3 regions of the Arthrobacter sp. 05N425 genome follow, and region 2 is predicted to be linked to each of the others. Evidence: riboswitches for the same ligand, from Rfam matches in the RefSeq annotation. Region 2 holds a riboswitch; each other region holds the start of a gene.
The links. Region 2 has a riboswitch for cyclic di-AMP ahead of AC1DGE_RS12725 (NlpC/P60 family protein). Riboswitches for the same ligand answer to the same signal wherever they lie in the genome.
Positions count from the first base shown of each region.

Region 1: it holds a riboswitch for cyclic di-AMP, as region 2 does, so the genes downstream of both, AC1DGE_RS14795 (aggregation-promoting factor C-terminal-like domain-containing protein) here and AC1DGE_RS12725 (NlpC/P60 family protein) in region 2, are expected to answer to the same signal.
Region 3: it holds a riboswitch for cyclic di-AMP, as region 2 does, so the genes downstream of both, AC1DGE_RS02160 (hypothetical protein) here and AC1DGE_RS12725 (NlpC/P60 family protein) in region 2, are expected to answer to the same signal.

Region 1 covers NZ_JBFTMU010000014.1:111,163-116,682, forward strand. The annotation lists gene upp (uracil phosphoribosyltransferase) at 1-543, shown strand, start outside; gene AC1DGE_RS14790 (VOC family protein) at 640-1,017, shown strand; gene AC1DGE_RS14795 (aggregation-promoting factor C-terminal-like domain-containing protein) at 1,138-1,860, opposite strand; cyclic di-AMP (ydaO/yuaA leader) riboswitch at 1,859-2,039, opposite strand; gene AC1DGE_RS14800 (glycosyltransferase family 39 protein) at 2,252-4,288, opposite strand; gene AC1DGE_RS14805 (bifunctional glycosyltransferase family 2/GtrA family protein) at 4,289-5,520, opposite strand, start outside.
Region 2 covers NZ_JBFTMU010000009.1:49,196-54,715, reverse strand. The annotation lists gene AC1DGE_RS12745 (molybdopterin-binding protein) at 1-36, opposite strand, end outside; gene AC1DGE_RS12740 (DUF6457 domain-containing protein) at 33-320, opposite strand; gene mobA (molybdenum cofactor guanylyltransferase) at 304-1,014, opposite strand; gene AC1DGE_RS12730 (HNH endonuclease) at 1,079-1,579, opposite strand; gene AC1DGE_RS12725 (NlpC/P60 family protein) at 1,824-2,588, opposite strand; cyclic di-AMP (ydaO/yuaA leader) riboswitch at 2,852-3,010, opposite strand; gene AC1DGE_RS12720 (M23 family metallopeptidase) at 3,157-3,975, opposite strand; cyclic di-AMP (ydaO/yuaA leader) riboswitch at 3,980-4,199, opposite strand; gene AC1DGE_RS12715 (iron-dependent transcriptional repressor DtxR) at 4,342-5,034, opposite strand; gene serC (phosphoserine transaminase) at 5,350-5,520, shown strand, end outside.
Region 3 covers NZ_JBFTMU010000001.1:468,942-474,461, forward strand. The annotation lists gene AC1DGE_RS02150 (helix-turn-helix transcriptional regulator) at 1-194, opposite strand, end outside; gene AC1DGE_RS02155 (dihydrofolate reductase family protein) at 453-1,010, shown strand; gene AC1DGE_RS02160 (hypothetical protein) at 1,106-1,867, opposite strand; cyclic di-AMP (ydaO/yuaA leader) riboswitch at 1,872-2,037, opposite strand; gene AC1DGE_RS02165 (hypothetical protein) at 2,239-2,493, shown strand; gene AC1DGE_RS02170 (DNA alkylation repair protein) at 2,496-3,107, opposite strand; gene AC1DGE_RS02175 (Ig-like domain-containing protein) at 3,226-5,520, opposite strand, start outside.

The DNA.
Region 1 (5,520 bases), on a different contig from region 2:
ACCGAGGAGCTCGTCACGCTCCTGGCCTATGAGGCAACCCGGGACGTCCGCACCGAGCCGGTGACCATCGAGACGCCGGTCAGCACCACCGTCGGCACGGCTTTCACCAAGCCCACCCCGCTGGTGGTTCCGATCCTGCGCGCCGGTCTCGGCATGCTGGAGGGCATGACCAAGCTGGTGCCCACCGCCGAGGTCGGCTTCCTGGGCATGGCCCGGGACGAAGAGACCCTGGACATCATCACCTACGCCGAGCGCCTCCCGGAGAACCTGACAGACCGGCAGATCTTCGTCCTGGACCCGATGCTCGCCACCGGCGGCACCCTGCGCGAGGCGATCAAGTTCCTCTTCAAGCGCGGCGCGTCGGACGTCACCTGCATCTGCCTGCTGGCCGCCCCGGAGGGCCTGGCCAAGCTGGAAGAAGAGCTCTCGGACGCCAACGTGACCATCGTGCTGGCCTCCATCGACGAGAAGCTCAACGAAAAGTCGTACATTGTGCCCGGGCTGGGCGACGCCGGAGACCGCCTGTACGGCATCGCGGTCTAGCCGCCGGCATGCACTGCTGCCCTCGCGGGTAGGGCGGTTGAAACGTCCCCGCGGTCAAGGGTTCCGGCGTAAGGCGTCCGGGACTAGCCTGTGCCCATGGACTGGAAACTTGAACTCGTGTTTGTCCCCGTGTCGGATGTGGACCGGGCCAAGGACTTCTATGTGAACAAGGTCGGCTTCAACGCCGACTACGACGAACGGCCCACGCCAGGCATCCGTTTCGTCCAGCTGACCCCGCCGGGTTCCGGGTGCTCGATCGCGATTGGCGAAGGCCTCAACGACGCCCCGCCCGGCACCGCCCCCGGCCTGCAGCTGGTCGTCAGCGACATCCAGGCGGCGCACCAGCAACTCAAGGCCAACGGTGTGGACGTCAGCGACATCGATGTCCAGGACTGGGGGCATTTCGTCTACTTCGCCGATCCCGACGGCAACAAATGGGGGGTGCAGTACATTCCCAACCGTCCGAACGGCTAGCGCGGCGGCGCGGTTCCGTAGCGCGGCCCGTATTCCGCAGGCGGCGCGGCGGCAGGCGCACGTGAGGCCCCGGATCCAAGGATCCGGGGCCTCACTCATGGCATGCAGCCTCGGCCGCGCTTAGTACCAGTTGTTCGCGTAGTGGAAGTTCAGGGCGCCGCACGGTGAACCGTAGCGGTCCTGCACGTACTGCAGTCCCCAGTTGATCTGGGTCCGGTAGTTGGTCCGGTAATCGGCGCCGGCGCTGGCCATCTTTTCGGCGGGCAACGATTGGACCACGCCGTAAGCGCCGCTGCTGGCGTTGGTAGCCGTGGTCTTCCAGTCGGACTCCCTGGTCCACAACTTCATCAGGCATTGCATCTCGCTCGGGGCCCAGCCGTGGGCGGGCAGCTGAGAGGCGGCGTAGGCCTGCGCACCGGCGGGGTCGTCAATGGCGACCGGCTTCGCGGGAGCAGGCGCCTTGGCAGCCGGAGCCGGCGCCTTGGCCGCCGGGGCCTTAGCGGGCTTGATTTTGGAGGCCTGGGCCTCCACGCTCATCGGGGCGGGCGAGGTGGGCGTGTTGCTGCCGACGCGTTCGAAGTCCAGGGTCTGCAGGGACGCGGCCGTGTCTTTCGACGCTTCGGCCGTATGCGCTGCAGTGCCGGAGGCCTGGCCCGCGGCCCCTGCCCCCAGCAGGACGGCGAAAGCGGTGGCTACGACGGCGGCGCGCTTGCCGTTGGTCCGGGCACGGGGCCTGGACGGGCTCGAAGTGTGCTTCGCCGGCTCGGCGCGGTGGCGCGCGCGCTCGGCGTCGGACGTGCGTTTAGCGCCTTCTGGGCGCGTGGGTGCCTTGATTTCAGTCATGTTCGCCTCTCAACGCCTACGGAGTTAGCTGTCGGGTTCGGATGCGAAATCCGGCCGCACGGAATATCGACGTGGCGGCTTAACCCCAAGGGTGCATGGATGCAGAATGCCCGGGAACTCTGGGTTCCCCGTCTCTGCCTGGTCCATGGGAATCCGGGTAGCGGCAGAGTTTGGCGTCAGCCCGGACACGCGGCCAGATCGATGGCCGCACCCTAAAACGGTACCGGACTTTCAATCAGATGTCACATTTAGGTAACGGCGGCCCCCTGCTGCGGAGCGGCGTCTTGCCTTCACGACCGCCGCGTGGGTGCCCGTTTCGACGGTTCCGTGCCCGCTCGACGCCGGTAAGCATCGAGCGCGGCGGAGACGGAGGCAAGCGGGGGAGAGGAGCCTACTTCGCCAGCTTGTACACGGTGGCGTTCCCCACGGTCTGGGCCTGGTAGTTGGCCGCGACCCAGCTGGCGACCTCGGAGTTGCCGCCGCGGCCCCCGCCCAGGCCGCCCATGCCGCCGGAGATGAAGTAGCCGATCTCGCCGCGGTCCACCATCGCTTGGAACTGCTCGAGCGTGGGGTACGGGTCGCCGCCGTTCCAGCCGCCCAGCGCGATCACATTGGTGCCGGTGGCGAGTTCCAGGCTGGCGGCCTGGGTGGCGCCGGAGACAATCCCGGACCATTTGGCGCCGGAGGACTTCAGCAACGCTGTCAGCTCGGCCGACGCCGTATCCGCGCCGGGTCCGCCGGGCCCGCCGGCGGCCGCCCCGCTGGAACCGAGGATCCCGCCGTCCGGCCTGCCCGCCGCCCCGAAGCCGCCGCCCATCGCGGACGCGGTGGGCCCGGAGGTGGGGATTGACCCCGAATGCGCCTGGGCCGCCGTCGCCAGCGTCCAGGCGGTGGTCCCGAGCCCGCCGGCCAGCAGTGAAAGGACCACGACGCCGGCCGCAGCGGCTTTGCGGAGCCGGGCCGGGAGCGCCGCCAGGCTGTCCACCCGGAGCAGCAGCGCCGCGGCGGCCAGCACGCCCAGGACGACGGCGATCACCCGGAGCCCGGGCAGCCATGCCGGGTCGCGGCCCAGGAGCACGGCGGACCAGACCGAGGCAGCCAACACCGTCACGGCCAGGACCATCCGAGCGGGCCAGTGGGTCCGGCCGCGCCACAGTTCCGCCGAGCCGATGCCCACCAGGGCCGCGACGGCGGGGGCCAGTGCCACGGCATAGTACGGATGCACGGTGCCGCTCATGAAGCTGAAGATGCCTGCCGTGATCAGCAGCCAGCCGCCCCAGAGCAGGAGCGCGGCACGGGTGGCGGAGCTCCGGGCCTCGCGCCGGGTGAACCACAAACCTGCCACCAGCAGAACCAGGGCCGCCGGCAATAGCCAGGACACTTCGCCGCCGAAACTGGTCCCGAACATCCGGGTGATCCCGGCCGCGCCGCCGAAGCCCACGTTGCCGTTTCCGCCCGGGCCGCCGGCATTTCCGAAAGCATTTCCACCGGGCATCCCGCCGCCGGACCCGGTGATCCGGCCCAGGCCGTTGTAGCCGAAGGTGAGTTCCAGGAAGCTGTTGGTCTCCGACCCCGCCATGTACGGCCGGGCCGAGGCGGGAGTGAGCTGGAACAGCGCCAGGTAGCTGCCGGCCACGACGGCGATCCCCGCCGCGGCGGCGAGGAGGTGCAGGAGCCGGCGGCCGAGGGTGGTGGGTGCCGCCCACAGGTAGGCTAGGGCCAGTCCGGGCACTATCAGGAAGCCCTGCAGCATCTTGATCAGGAACGCCAGGCCGATTACCGCGCCGGCTGCGGCGAGCCATTTCCAGCCGGCCTTTTCGATGGCGCGGGTGGTGAGGTAGGCGGCCAGCACCAGGCACAGGGTGAGCATGGCGTCGGGGTTGTTGAAGCGGAACATCAGGGCTGCCACTGGGGTCAGCGCCAGGGCGCCGCCGGCCAGTAGGCCCGCCGCGGGACCGGACACGCGCTTGACGGTCAGGTACAGAAGTCCAACGGCGGCCACCCCCATCAGCGCCTGGGGAATGAGCATGCTCAGTGCCGAGAAACCGAAGATCCGCCCGGCGAGGGCCGGGATCCAGAGCGCGGCCGGTGGCTTGTCCACCGTGATGGCGTTGCCCGCGTCGAGGGAACCGAACAGCAGCGCGGTCCAGTCCTTGGTGCCGGCCTGGATCGCTGCGGCGTAGAAGGAGTTGGCGTAGCCGGTGGCTTCCAGGTTCCACAGGTACATCACTGCGGTGAAGACCAGCAGCAGGGCCGCCGAGGGCCGCACCCACCACCGCTGTGGTCCGAACAGCAGGCGTGCCCGGCGGTCCTGCGCGGCGGGCGCTCGAGGAGCTGCCGGGCGGGTCGCCGTCGTCGGGTGTGCGGGCGCCGATGCGGGCGTGCTGCCGGCCGGGCCGCCGGTGGCGGGGTCGAGGGTTGCGGTCATTTACTTGGCCGTTTCTGTGTGGGGGAGGGCTGAGGCGTTGGCGTTGGCGTCGGACGCCGGAGCATAGGGAACGGCGCCGGGGGCCGGAGGAATGGGGGCGCCCCGACGGCGGAAGACCACGTGCCGGAACAGCAGGAATTTGATGGCGGTGGCGGCCAGGTTGGCGGCGGTCACTGTGACCAGTTCCAGCCAGCGGTCAGGGGTTCCGCCGGACGTGCCGTGGACGAAGGCGAGCGCACCGGAGGTCAGGGCCAGCCCGATCCCGAAGACCAGCAGCCCCTCGAAATGGTGGCGGGCCGCCTGGCTGCTGCCTTGGATGCCGAAGGTGAAGCGCCGGTTCGCCGCGGTGTTGGCCACCGCGGTAGTGAGCAAGGCAAGGAAGTTGGCCAGCTGCGGGTCAATGATTCCCCGGCAGAGCACGAAGATCAGCAAGTACGCGAGGGTCGAAGCCACCCCGATGCTGCCGAAGCGCACGAGCTGGCCGAAGAGGCTTCCGCCGGGGCTTTGTTCCTGGGCCCGGGACGAAGCCGGCAGCGGTCCGCGGGCCAGGGCGGACCGGAGTTCGGGAACCGGGATCCGGCCCGAGAGCAGGTCCCGGCTCAGCCGGGCCATGCCGCGCAGGTCCGCGATGGCCGTCTGGACGATGTCCACGCTGGAGTCCGGGTCGTCGGTCCAATCGACCGGGACTTCGTGGACGCGCAGGCCGCACCTCTCGGCGAGTACCAGCAGCTCGGTGTCGAAGAACCAGGCGTTGTCCAGCGTGTGCGGGAGAAGCTGCCGGGCCACGTCCGCCCGGATGGCCTTGAAGCCGCACTGGGCGTCGCTGAAGTGGGCGCCCAGGCACGACTGCAGCAGCAGGTTGTAGCTGCGCGAGATGAATTCCCGTTTGGGTCCGCGGACCACATGCGAGTTGTGGGTCAGCCGGGTCCCGATCGCGAGGTCCGAGTGCCCCGAAATGAGCGGGGCCAGCAGGGGGCCGAGCGCCGCCAGGTCGGTGGACAGGTCCACGTCCATGTACGCCAGGAGCGGCGACGGCGAGGCAAGCCACACCTTGCGCAGCGCATTCCCGCGGCCTTTTTCGGCCATGTGGACGACGTTGATCTCCCGGAGCTCACGGGCGACGCGTTCCGCCGTCTGGAGTGTTCCGTCGGTGCTGGCGTTGTCCGCCACCGTGATCCGAAAGGAATGCGGGAAGCAGCCGACAAGGTAGGCGTGCAGCCGGCGTAGGCACG
Region 2 (5,520 bases):
GACGCCGCTGCTGCCGTCAGGGGGCTCCGGGGTCATGCCCCGGAAGCCTCGGCGGCGGCGTACTCCTTGGCGAGCTTCCGGGCCACGCCCATGGCGGCCTGCATTGACACGCTGTCCGGCGCCTGGCCGGATCCGGACGCCAGGCCGGCGGCGAAGCCGGCGATGAAGGTGGTCAGCGGCGCGGCCGGCCGGACGACGGAGTGGGCGGCCACACCGGCCAGCCCCAGCACTTCGTTGATGTCGATCTCGACATCTTCGAGCTCAAGGGCCTGGAGCAGCGCACGGCACCAGTCTTCAAGCGTTTCATCCTGGCTCTTCACCGTTTGCCTCCAAAGTTGAGTTGGGCCCCAGCGCCCCGGACTGGCCCGGACCGGGCGTGGACACCCCCATGGCGGAGGCGTCGTCCCAAGTGTCCACATCATCGGTGGAACCCGACGGAACCGGAACCTGCCGCAGCTCAAGACTAGCAAGGAGGGAGAACACTGAGCCCCCCTCGAGGGCGTTCCGCCGCGCCGCGTCGGCGACGGCGCGTTCTAGCGCGGCCGTGCCATAAAGTCCCACGAGGGGTTGCAGGCGGCCGTCCGCCGAAACGGCCACGAACCCGTCGACGGGGCCGGCCGCGGCGTCACCCGGGGCATTGGCGAGGACATCAGCCAGTGCGTCGAGCAAGGCGCGGACGGCGTCGGCCACGCGGGGCATGTCGCAGGCCAGCACGAGGGTCAGCGAGGCCGCGCCGGCTGCGGCGGGCTCGCCGCGCCCAACGGCGGCCAGGGCGGAAAGGCCGGCGGCAATCGCGGCGGCGGGTCCGCCAAACGGCGGGTCCTCGCGACAGCCGAGCACATCTGGTGGGAGGTCGCCGGGGTCGGGGCCGACGACGACGGTCCGGCGGGCGCCCCGGGCAGCCTGCAGTGACCGACTTAGCAGGGTGCCGCCGTCGACCGTCAGCCGGGCCTTGGGTACGCCGCCAAGCCTGGCGGACCGGCCCCCGGCGAGTACAACAGCGTCAAATTCCACCAGCCCAGCCTAGCCGCATCGGCCTCACCGCGGCCGGGTCAGCCCGCGACGCCGGTGCGCCTGCTCAGTGCGCCTTTTCGGGGAGCAGGAACGGATCCCAGGCGGGCGTCGGCTTCTCCAGTTCCTTGATCTGCCAGATCGTGCCCTTCGGCGGCCCGGGAACGAAGCCCAGTTTCCAGCCCATTTCGGCGGGCGTGTGGTCTCCCTTGGCGTTGTTGCAGCGCAGGCAGGCCGCCACCAGGTTCTCCCAGGAATCCGCCCCGCCCCGCGACTTGGGGTGGACATGGTCGATGGTGTGGGCAGCCTTGCCGCAGTAGGCGCAACGGTGGTTGTCCCTGCGGAGCACTCCCCTGCGGCTCACGGCCGTCAGGGTGTTGTAGCGCGGCCTGATGTACCGGTTAAGCAGGATCACCGTCGGTCGGCCGAGGATATCCTGCGGGCCCACCACGGGGTCATCCCCCTCGGCCACCACGCTGGCCTTCCCGGTCAGTACAAGCACCAGCGCCCGGCGGAAGGTGACTACCGCCAGCGGTTCATATCCAGCATTCAGAACGAGAGTGCGCATCCGCATACCTCTTCACGGCCGCACCCGCCAGGGGCACGAGGGCCGGCTGCCCTGTGCATGGTCGGGCTATGGATCGACACCACAAGAGTAAACACCGAACGCCCGGATTGCCGAATTTTTCTTTCCCCGGGCTTCCTGGCCGCGCCTCGGCGGTCGGGCGCGAACGAGCCGCAAACTGCAAAGGACCCCTGCCGCGAGGGCAGGGGTCCTTCACAAAGCTTCAGGCGTTAGACGCGCCTAAGTCCTAGCCGCCGACGCGGATGAAGACCGGGCCGGAGCCCACGTTGACGCTGTACAGCGCGGTGGTGCCGCCGTTCCAACCGCCATGGACGGCCATGCCGTTGCCGACGTAAACGGCGATGTGGGCCATGCCCATGCCGCCGTTCTGGTAGTAGGCGAGGTCGCCCGGCTGGGCCTCGGCGGCGCTCACGGTGCGGCCCAGGGACAGGTAACCCGCCGGCCAGCCGTGGTAGTGGACGCCGACTGCGGCCAGCGCGTTGGTGGCCAGCATGGTGCAGTCCTGGGAGACACCGATCTGTGCGTAGGCAGCAGCGGCGATCGAAGCGCCCATGCCGCTGACGGCGGCCGGAGCCTTGGTGGCCAGCGATGCGGTAACCGCGGTGCCGGTACCAGTTCCGGTACCGGTGACGGCGGTGTCCGCTTCCTGGACGTTGACGACGGGCTTGACCGCCTCGACAACCGGAGCCGGCGCGGTGGTGACAGCAGGCTTCTCGTAGGAGATCGCGATGCTGGAGGCCGCGGAGATCGTGGCCGGTGCGTTGGACTGTACTTCCATGGCCGAAGCGGAAGTCGATTCACGCTGAACGTTGGTCTCGGCAGCGTTGGCTGCGATACCACTGGTCAGGACCAGGCCGGAGGCTGCGGCGATAACCGCGGCCTGGCGACCCATACCACCGGCGTTGTCGCCGACGGCCTTAGCAATGACAGCCAGCGAGTTGGTCTTGGTGACCTCCGCGCGGTGGCGTGCAATGGTTGCACGAGTAGTCATTCAGTTCTCTCTTTCGTGATCCTTGGGTCCGCGCTGCTTGCAGGCGGGACTGAGGACGCTCCGGCATCTTGGGGGTACGCCGGATCGCCCCGAAACGGGTTTCTTAGCGAAGGGTGTACTGCGAAGACGCGCCAAAAGCGGGAACTGCGTTGTGTGATCCAGTCCGGGCGCCGGCAAGGGCGGCACGGAGCATGGAATTCAGCGGGCTCAACTGAGCCTCGCCAGCGCGAGAACGCGCAGCATTGTGGCGTGAAGACACGAAAGTAGCCTCTCCCAATGCCTACGAGGTGAGCTGTCGGATTCGGATGGGAGTCACCCGGCCGCGCTGCTTCCTGGGAAGCTTTGCGACTTAACCCCAAGGTCTTCTTGCGAAGACCAAAATTGGTTCCCCCGCCCCTGCCAGACGATGTCATGCGAACGGACCTTGAGCGGTGGCAGAGTTAGGCAATCCACTCAAGAGCGCCAACTTCGGAGAAGTTGGCGTGCTTCATACGGTACAGCAGTTGGGACTCAATGTCACATTCAGATCACGGCGTGTCACAGAAATGCGAGTGGTCCCTCGGCTTGGCTAAAGCCAGCCGAGCGGGTCAACAACTTCCCCGTTGACCATCACCTCGAAGTGGAGGTGGCAGCCGGTGGAGGCGCCGGTGGTCCCGCTCATCGCCACCACATCGCCACGTGAGACCTGCTGGCCCACGTGGACGTCGGACGACGACAAGTGGTTGTACGTGGTCTCCAGGCCGTTGCCATGGTCGATCACGACCCGGTTGCCGCCCCCGTAGGGGTGCCAGCCGGAAAAGGTTACGGTGCCGCTCGCGGCGGCATGTACAGGAGTGCCGCACTGGGCCGCGTAGTCCTGGCCCCGGTGGAATTCCCCGACGGCTCCCGTGATGGGACTGACCCGGTAGCCGAACGGCGAGGCCGTGACCATGGAATCCAGCGGCGCCCCGAGGCTGCCCGCGGAGGCTGCCCGGGTGATGCTGCCGACGGACTGCGCGCTCAGCAACTGCTTGAGCTTGCTGTCCGGGTCACCCTTGGTGGTGACGGCCGTGCGGTTGAAGTTGATTTCGGCGGCCGGGGCCTTGACCTCGGGCTGGGCCGCCGCGGAAACCGAACCGGACCTGGCCGCATCGGTGGCCATCACGGGGCCGGTGGCCGGAACTGTAACGGTGAGGACCAAACCCGTGGCGGCCAGGGCAATGCCTGCCTTCTGCCCCACGCCGCTGACAGCGGCGAAGTCTGTTACCTGACGGAACGCGCTGCGCCGGCCGCGGCGCGCTTCGCGGTGCGCGTCACGCGGGCGCTCGTCGAGGACGACGGCGGCCGGGCGTGGCTCCGGAGCGGGACCGGTCGCACGACGGCGGCCCCTGACGGTCTGGGTGGTCAAGAACGGTTCCTCTCTGGATAGCCTGCGAAGTTAGCTGTCGGATTCGGGTCAGAGAGATCAAAGACCCGGTCCGCCGGTGCAAGCATCCAGACGCAGGGGCATCCACGGAGGTCCCAGTTTGAATTGCTTGCCGCTAGCGGACTTCACCCCAAGGCTGTTGAATCAACAGCCGGTTGTGGTTCCCCCGCCTCTGCCAGAAGGTGAATCGCCGGCTGATCCGCTGGCAGAGCTCGGCTCCGGATCAGATAACGCTTTAGTATCAGTGCTAGTCATCAACTATAGGGGATTAAGGCAGGCGGTAATAATTCCGTTATCTCGCCTGTGCACAACTTACCGGCTGTCCGGCGGAAGGATTTTGACGCCAGGTTACCCGAGCGTGACGAACACATGGGCGGCGACCTCGGGAGGCAGCTCGAGGGCGCCTTCAATGTCGGGGACCCGGACCGAGATGTACTCCCCCACCCGCTCCAGCGACACCCTGGCGCCCGGACGGATTCCGCCCTCGTCCAGCTGGACCAGCAGCTCCGGCTCGACCTGGATCGGCTCGGCCAGCCGGCTCACGGTGATCCGCGAGTCGGCGCCGTAGCCGGCCATGGCGTCAAGCAGGTTGACCACGGCGCCGCGGTCCGGCGTCGGAAGCCCGCCCAGTTCGGCGAGTCCGGGAATCGGGTTCCCGTAGGGGGACACGGTCGGGTGGTCCAGCATTTCGAAAATGCGGCGCTCGACCCGTTCGCTCATCACGTGCTCCCAGCGGCACGCTTCCTCATGGACGTAGGCCCAGTCGAGCCCGATCACGTCGGCAAGTAGCCGTTCGGCCAGGCGGTGCTTGCGCATGACCTCGATGGCGCGCTTCCGGCCCGTTTCGGTCAGTTCAAGGTGCCGGTCGCCGGAGACAACCACGAGGCCGTCGCGCTCCATGCGGCCGACGGTCTGGGAAACGGTGGGGCCGGAGTGACGAAGCCGCTCGGCGATGCGGGCGCGGAGGGCGATGATGTTCTCTTCTTCAAGTTCCAGGATGGTCCGGAGATACATCTCGGTGGTATCGATCAGATCCGTCATTCAGCTCAGCTCCTCGAGCGCCGTCCTTGCGTCATTCCCACCGTACAGCGTGCGGGTTGCGCCCTGGCGAGATCCGCCGTACGTCACCGCACAGCCTAGCCTATTTTGAATTAGTCCGGATAATCTGTGGGCTGCCGCGCGGACCTGTGGACTACGCCCCGCCCGGCGCCGGGTCGCCGTCTCAATGACCGGACTATGACGGGCTTTATTCCCACCCGCGTGGGGCCGTCGGGCAGAATAAATAGCGGGTCCCGGTCACGCCCGGCAGAGCCCGTCCAAGCCACGCCACACACCCAGCCGAAAATTGGAGCCCCTGTGAGCGACACCAGCATCACCATCCCCGCGAACCTCCTGCCCAAGGACGGCCGGTTTGGCGCCGGCCCGTCGAAGGTCCGGCCGGAGCAGATGGAGGCCCTGTCTGCGGCGGCGGCGACGCTGCTGGGGACCTCGCACCGCCAGGCCCCGGTCAAGAACCTCGTGGGATCG
Region 3 (5,520 bases), on a different contig from region 2:
CCCACCGCGAGTTTCAGGCCGAGCACGTTCGCCACCGCCACCACAGCCTGCAGCGACGGGTTGCCGCTCCCGGTCTCGATGGCGCGGACGGTACGCTCCGAGGTGCCGGCCAGGTGCGCCAGGTCCTCCTGGGTCAGCCCGGCCTCCTTGCGGGTCCGGCGGATCCCCTCGGCAATCGCCGCCACGTCGCTCACTGGCACTCCCCTTCGCTGCGCGCACACCATGCCGCGGTCTGATGTCCCGGCTTCGCCATATCGGCATCATTTTGCCGATCCCTCAGCAGGGCTCTCCTAATAGTGCCCGAATATTGCCCATTCGGCAACATACTGCCGAAATTGGTTTGTCGCGAGCCTACGGCACGAGCTTGGAGCCCAAAACGGCAGGATGTTGCCGTCCACCGGGGACGAGCGCCGCCTTCCCGCATCGCTTCGTCCGGGCGTAGGCTCTGGCCCATGCGAAAGATCATTCTGGCCCTCCAGGTCTCCCTCGACGGTTTTTTCGAGGGGCCGAACGGAGAGATTGACTGGCACATGGTGGACGAGGAGCTCCACAGCCACTTCAACGAGCAACTGGCCTCTATGGGCGCCTTCCTGGACGGCCGCGTGACCTACGAACTGATGGCCGACTTCTGGCCGACGGCGGACCAGGATCCGTCCAGTACACCGGCTATGGTCGAGTTCGCCAAAATTTGGCGGGACATGCCGAAGATTGTCTACTCCAGGACGCTGGAACGGGCCGACTGGAACACCACGGTGGTGCGCGACGTCGTCGCCGATGACGTGCTGGCACTGAAGGCGCAGCCCGGCGGCGACTTGGCACTGGGCGGGGCTGACCTCGCCGATACCTTCCGCCGGCTCGGGCTCATTGACGAGTACTGGATTTATGTCCACCCGGTGCTGATCGGGCGGGGGAATCCCTTGTTCAAGTCAGCAGACGACAGGACCGCGCTCACGCTCGCCGGCACCCGCGCGTTTGGCAACGGCGTCGTCCTGCTGCGGTACGCCGGCTGAGCTCACCGGCCGGCGTAAACGTGCGCAAAAGCCGGTGGCCAGCTGCCGTTTAGCAGCCGACCACCGGCCCTGGAAAGAGGTTCTTAAGCTTTTTGCTATGCGCTGGCGCGGACGAAGGTCACGCCACCCGTGGCGGTCAGCCAGGACAGCGGGTGCTTGATCGTCTGGTTGCTGCCGTTCATGCCACCGCTGATGGCCATGCCGTCACCGGCGTAGATGGCGACGTGGCCGGACTGGACGATCATGTCGCCGGGCTGCGGGGCACCCACAACCTTGCCGTAGCCCATGAACTGCTGGGGACCGAGGTCGCCCACGTGGATACCGGCCGCACCGAGGGCCTTCTCCACCATGGCGGTGCAGTCCTGGGTGATGCCGATCTGGCTGTAGGCGGCCGAAAGCATCGCGGCGTTGGCTCCGCCGGCTGCCGAGGCAGGTGCCACGGCCGCCTTCGCCTGAACGCTGACCTGCGGCGCTGCCGGCGCGAGCACCGGAGCAGGGGCAGGCGCGACAGCCGGAGCGGCGGCAACCGCAGGGGCGGTGACGGGCTTAGGCTGCTCGATCACGGGCGCCGGCGTGGTAGCGACTGCCGGGCGGGCGAAGCTGATCTGAACTGCGGAATCAGCGGTAACCGGCGCGGAGACCTTGCTGCCGACGTCAACCGACGAAGCGGGGGCGGTCTTGTTTTCGGCCGGGGCAACGGCTGCATTGGCTGCCATTCCGCTCGTGAGGACGAGGCCGGAGGCTGCGAAGATTACTGCGGCCTGACGACCGATGGTGCCTGATTTGCCCGAGAATGCTGAGGCCCGTCCGGCGGATGCGTCGGAACGATGGCGCGCAGAAGTAATGCTTGAAGTCATGTTTGTAGCCTCTCCCAATGCCTGCGAGGTGAGCTGTCGGATTCGGATGGGAGGCACCCGGCCGCGGGCCCGTCAATGCGGGCGCTGTGCGGCTTCACCCCAAGACCTGCTAAAACTGCAGGTCAAAAGTGGTTTCCCCGTCTCTGCCAGAAAGGTTGCATTCGGATCCCAGGCCGCGGCAGAGTTAGGCAATCGGCTCGGGAGCGCCCGTATCGGAAACAAACAGGCACCCATCTACGGTAACGGGCCCGGGCGGGAATGTCACATTCAGATAACGGAGCCGTGTCCTGGCGCGGAAGAAAGCCTAGGACGCTGCTAGCTGCCAGCCATAGGATGAGGGCACCCAGCATTCCCCGAGTGGAGGCCCCGTTATGAACAGCCACTGTGTCGCAATTTGCCAGCTCAGCGATCAGCCGCAGGAGGATTTCGACGTCAACACAGAGCTGCTGGTTCTCGAGGGAAAGGAAATCCACGTAGCCACGTGGGACGCGGAACCGCGCGACGGCGGCTTCGATATCCACGTCCTGAATGACCGTGTGGACGCGCTCGGTTTTATGGTGGTGACCGACTGGCAGTTCCTCGACGGAAAGGCGTATGCCGTCGTGGAGCGCCGGCCCGGCACGTAGCGCTACTTCGCCGTCCCGGAGGTGACGGCAGCGATCGCCTCCCTCACCAGACCGGCGTCGTCCGGGGTGCCCGACTCCGCCAGTGCGGCCTGGCGCCGGTAACGGTCCCAATCCCCTCCACCGGCCCGTAGCTCGCGGAGCGGCGCCATCAGGGCCGCCCGCCGCAGCCAATCGTCCGGGTCCTGCAGCCAGCGGCCCAGCACGGTTTCCGCGCGGGAACGGTTTTGGCCGTCCAGTCCCGCAATCAGCGGCCCGACGACATCGGTCGCCAGCGGATCGGCCAGCTCGCGCAGGCGCGCAGTCCGCAGGAAACCCTCGATCCGGGTCAGGTCCGAATTGTCCAGCAGGGCCAGGCTGGACTGCAGCAGGACGACGGCGGCAAGGCGGCGTTCGAAGACGGGCACCTCCCACAACTCCGAGCTGAGGGCGGTGACATCGTCGCGGCCGAGTGACCGGTACCGGCGCAGCGCGTCGCGGACAGTGCCGCGGACGGCGCCAACCGAGGAGCCATAGCTCCCCAGGCCCGGGCCGTATCGCGCCTGCGCTTCCTCGGCCCGCTGCCACGAGCTCTCACGCAGCAGCGCCGCGTCAATGAAGTCACCGGCCTCGCTCATGGATCCATTCTGTCGTGCGGGGGCCGGCTAGGCCTAAGCAGCTGCGTCCTCCCGCGGGAAACCGTCGGCGAGCGCAGTGTCCTACGCGGACCGCTGGGGCCCGGGGGGCCCGCACGCGCTAGCCGGTCACCAGTCTGGTTGAGCTATTCCAGGTCAACCGCCCGTGCTGGAAGTCCGACGCCCGGCCCACGGACACTGCGTACTCGTCCCGGGTCGGATATCCCAGACGTCCCCTTTCCCTGCCGAGGGCCGTCCACTTGGCACGGATCGCACCGAGGACATAGTGCGACCCGGTCTTCGCCGACCAGTAGATCGATGCACCGCCCGAGCCTGTGAAGTGGCTGTAACGTCCCACGCCATCAGGGGTGCGCGTCTCGTCTGACGTCGGATAGCCCAGCAGCCCCCGTTCCCTGCCCAGGGCCGACCACTTGGCACGGACCGCGCCCGTGATGAAGTGCGCCCCGGTGCTTGGCGTCCAGTAGATCGATGAACCGCCCGAACCTGTGAAGTGGCTGTAACGTCCCACGCCATCAGGGGTGCGCGCCTCGTCCGACGTCGGATAGCCCAGCAGCCCCCGTTCCCTGCCCAGGGCCGACCACTTGGCACGGACCGCGCCCGTGATGAGGTGCGCCCCGGTGCTTGGCGTCCAGTAAATGGATGCCCCGCCGGAGCCGGCGAAGTGTTCATACCGCCCGATCGTGTCCGGGGTTGTCAGCTGGTCGGTGGTGGGGAACCCCAGGACGCCGGCAGCGCCGCCCGCGGCCTTGTAGCGGGCATAGATCGCGCCTGCGACCCAATGGGCCCCGGTGGACGGGGACCAGCAGATCACGCCCTTGGTGTAGTCCTGGCATTTCCCTGCCCCCACCGGGTACTCCAAGGTCAGCGACCTGCCGAGGACAGACCGCGGGTCACCGGCATTGGTCTGGTACGCCTTCAGGCCGATGGGATCGTCGACGCCCATTCCGGTGAGCATTACTTTCTGTGCTCCTTGGCCGTCGTCCGCGGTCAGCAGATAGTAGGTGTCGGCGGTTCCGGCCTGACCGACCACCGTCGGCTTGAACGTCACGCTCTGATGTGCGGACTCTCCAGGCGGGATCACCAGGCCTTCCGAGATTGGAACGGTGGTGGAGAATACACCCTCCGGCGCCTTGGCCTTGGTGATCGTCAGGGGGATGTTGCCAGTGTTAGTAATGGTGAAATCCCGGGTGGCCGCAGCGCCGGCAGGCACATCACCAAAGTCCAGGGATGCCGGCAGCTGCAGATGCGCTACGCCCGACACGGCGGTCGCCGTCACCGGTACCGTGAGTGATCCTCGGTCGCTCGTGATGAGGAGCTGATCAGCCACCGGGGTTGCCGTCGTCGGACTGAAGGTGACGGACACCGGAACGGAAGTAAGGGGTTGAATCTTCTGTCCCACGGCCGGCAGCGTGGCCGGGTCGACCGCAAGCTGGGCGTTGCCCGGCAAGGTGACGCCGGTGATCGTGGCGACGCTCGTGCCGGTGTTGACCACGTTTACGGTCTGGCGACTGCTGGTCTGGGTCGGCACGTCGGTGAATACCAGGGTGGGCGGCGTTGCCCCCAGGCCGTCCTTGGTGCCGACGCCGTGAACCCCCAGAAGGTCCGTCTCGCCGTCGGAGGTTTTGACGGTCAACGTCCCGTCGACCTGTCCGGCTACGGTCGGCGAGAAGGTGGCCGGGACCGTCATGGTTCCGCCTTTGGCAAGCGTCCGGGGCAGTGTGAGGGCCTCGATCCCGAACGGCGCAGGTGCTGCGACGGAACTGACCGTAACAGCCCTGCTGGCGGTGATGATCAGGTTCCCTTTCACGGTGGTGCCTACCGCGGCGGTTCCCAGGTCCGTGTTTGTCGCCCCAACCGCTGAGGTCGTCGGGGCACCGAAGCCGATCACGTGCCCGTCCCGGGTTCCCACGTAGACGCGCCCGTTGTCAGTGGCAACCGTGGAAAACTTGGCGGCGGTGCCCAGCGGGGCCGCGAAAACCTGCTGAAGCTTACCGGTGCTGTCCGGCATTGCGCGGTAGGCACGGAGTTCCGCGCCGGTACCGGTGGGTCCCGTTACGTACACGGCCCAGACCAGGGCGGTGGAGGCGTTTGTACCGTTGGAGGTCACCGTGGGCGCCCCGGAGGTGTACCCGAAGGTACCAATGGACGTACCGACGGAGGCCAGCTGGATGCCGCCGGTGCTGCTGGCCAACAGCTTGTGCGCACGCAGGTAGCCCTTGTTCTCCACGGTGTAGATGTACCCGCCGTTTGTGGTCCCGAGGAACGCGGGCCTGCCCCAGACGCCACTGTACGGCCCGGCGCCGTCGAGGACGGCGTCCGTTCCGCCGCTCCCCTGCCCCATACCGCCCAGGTTGTCCCGGTCCAGCAGGTAGACCCGGCCGTCCTTGCCGACCTG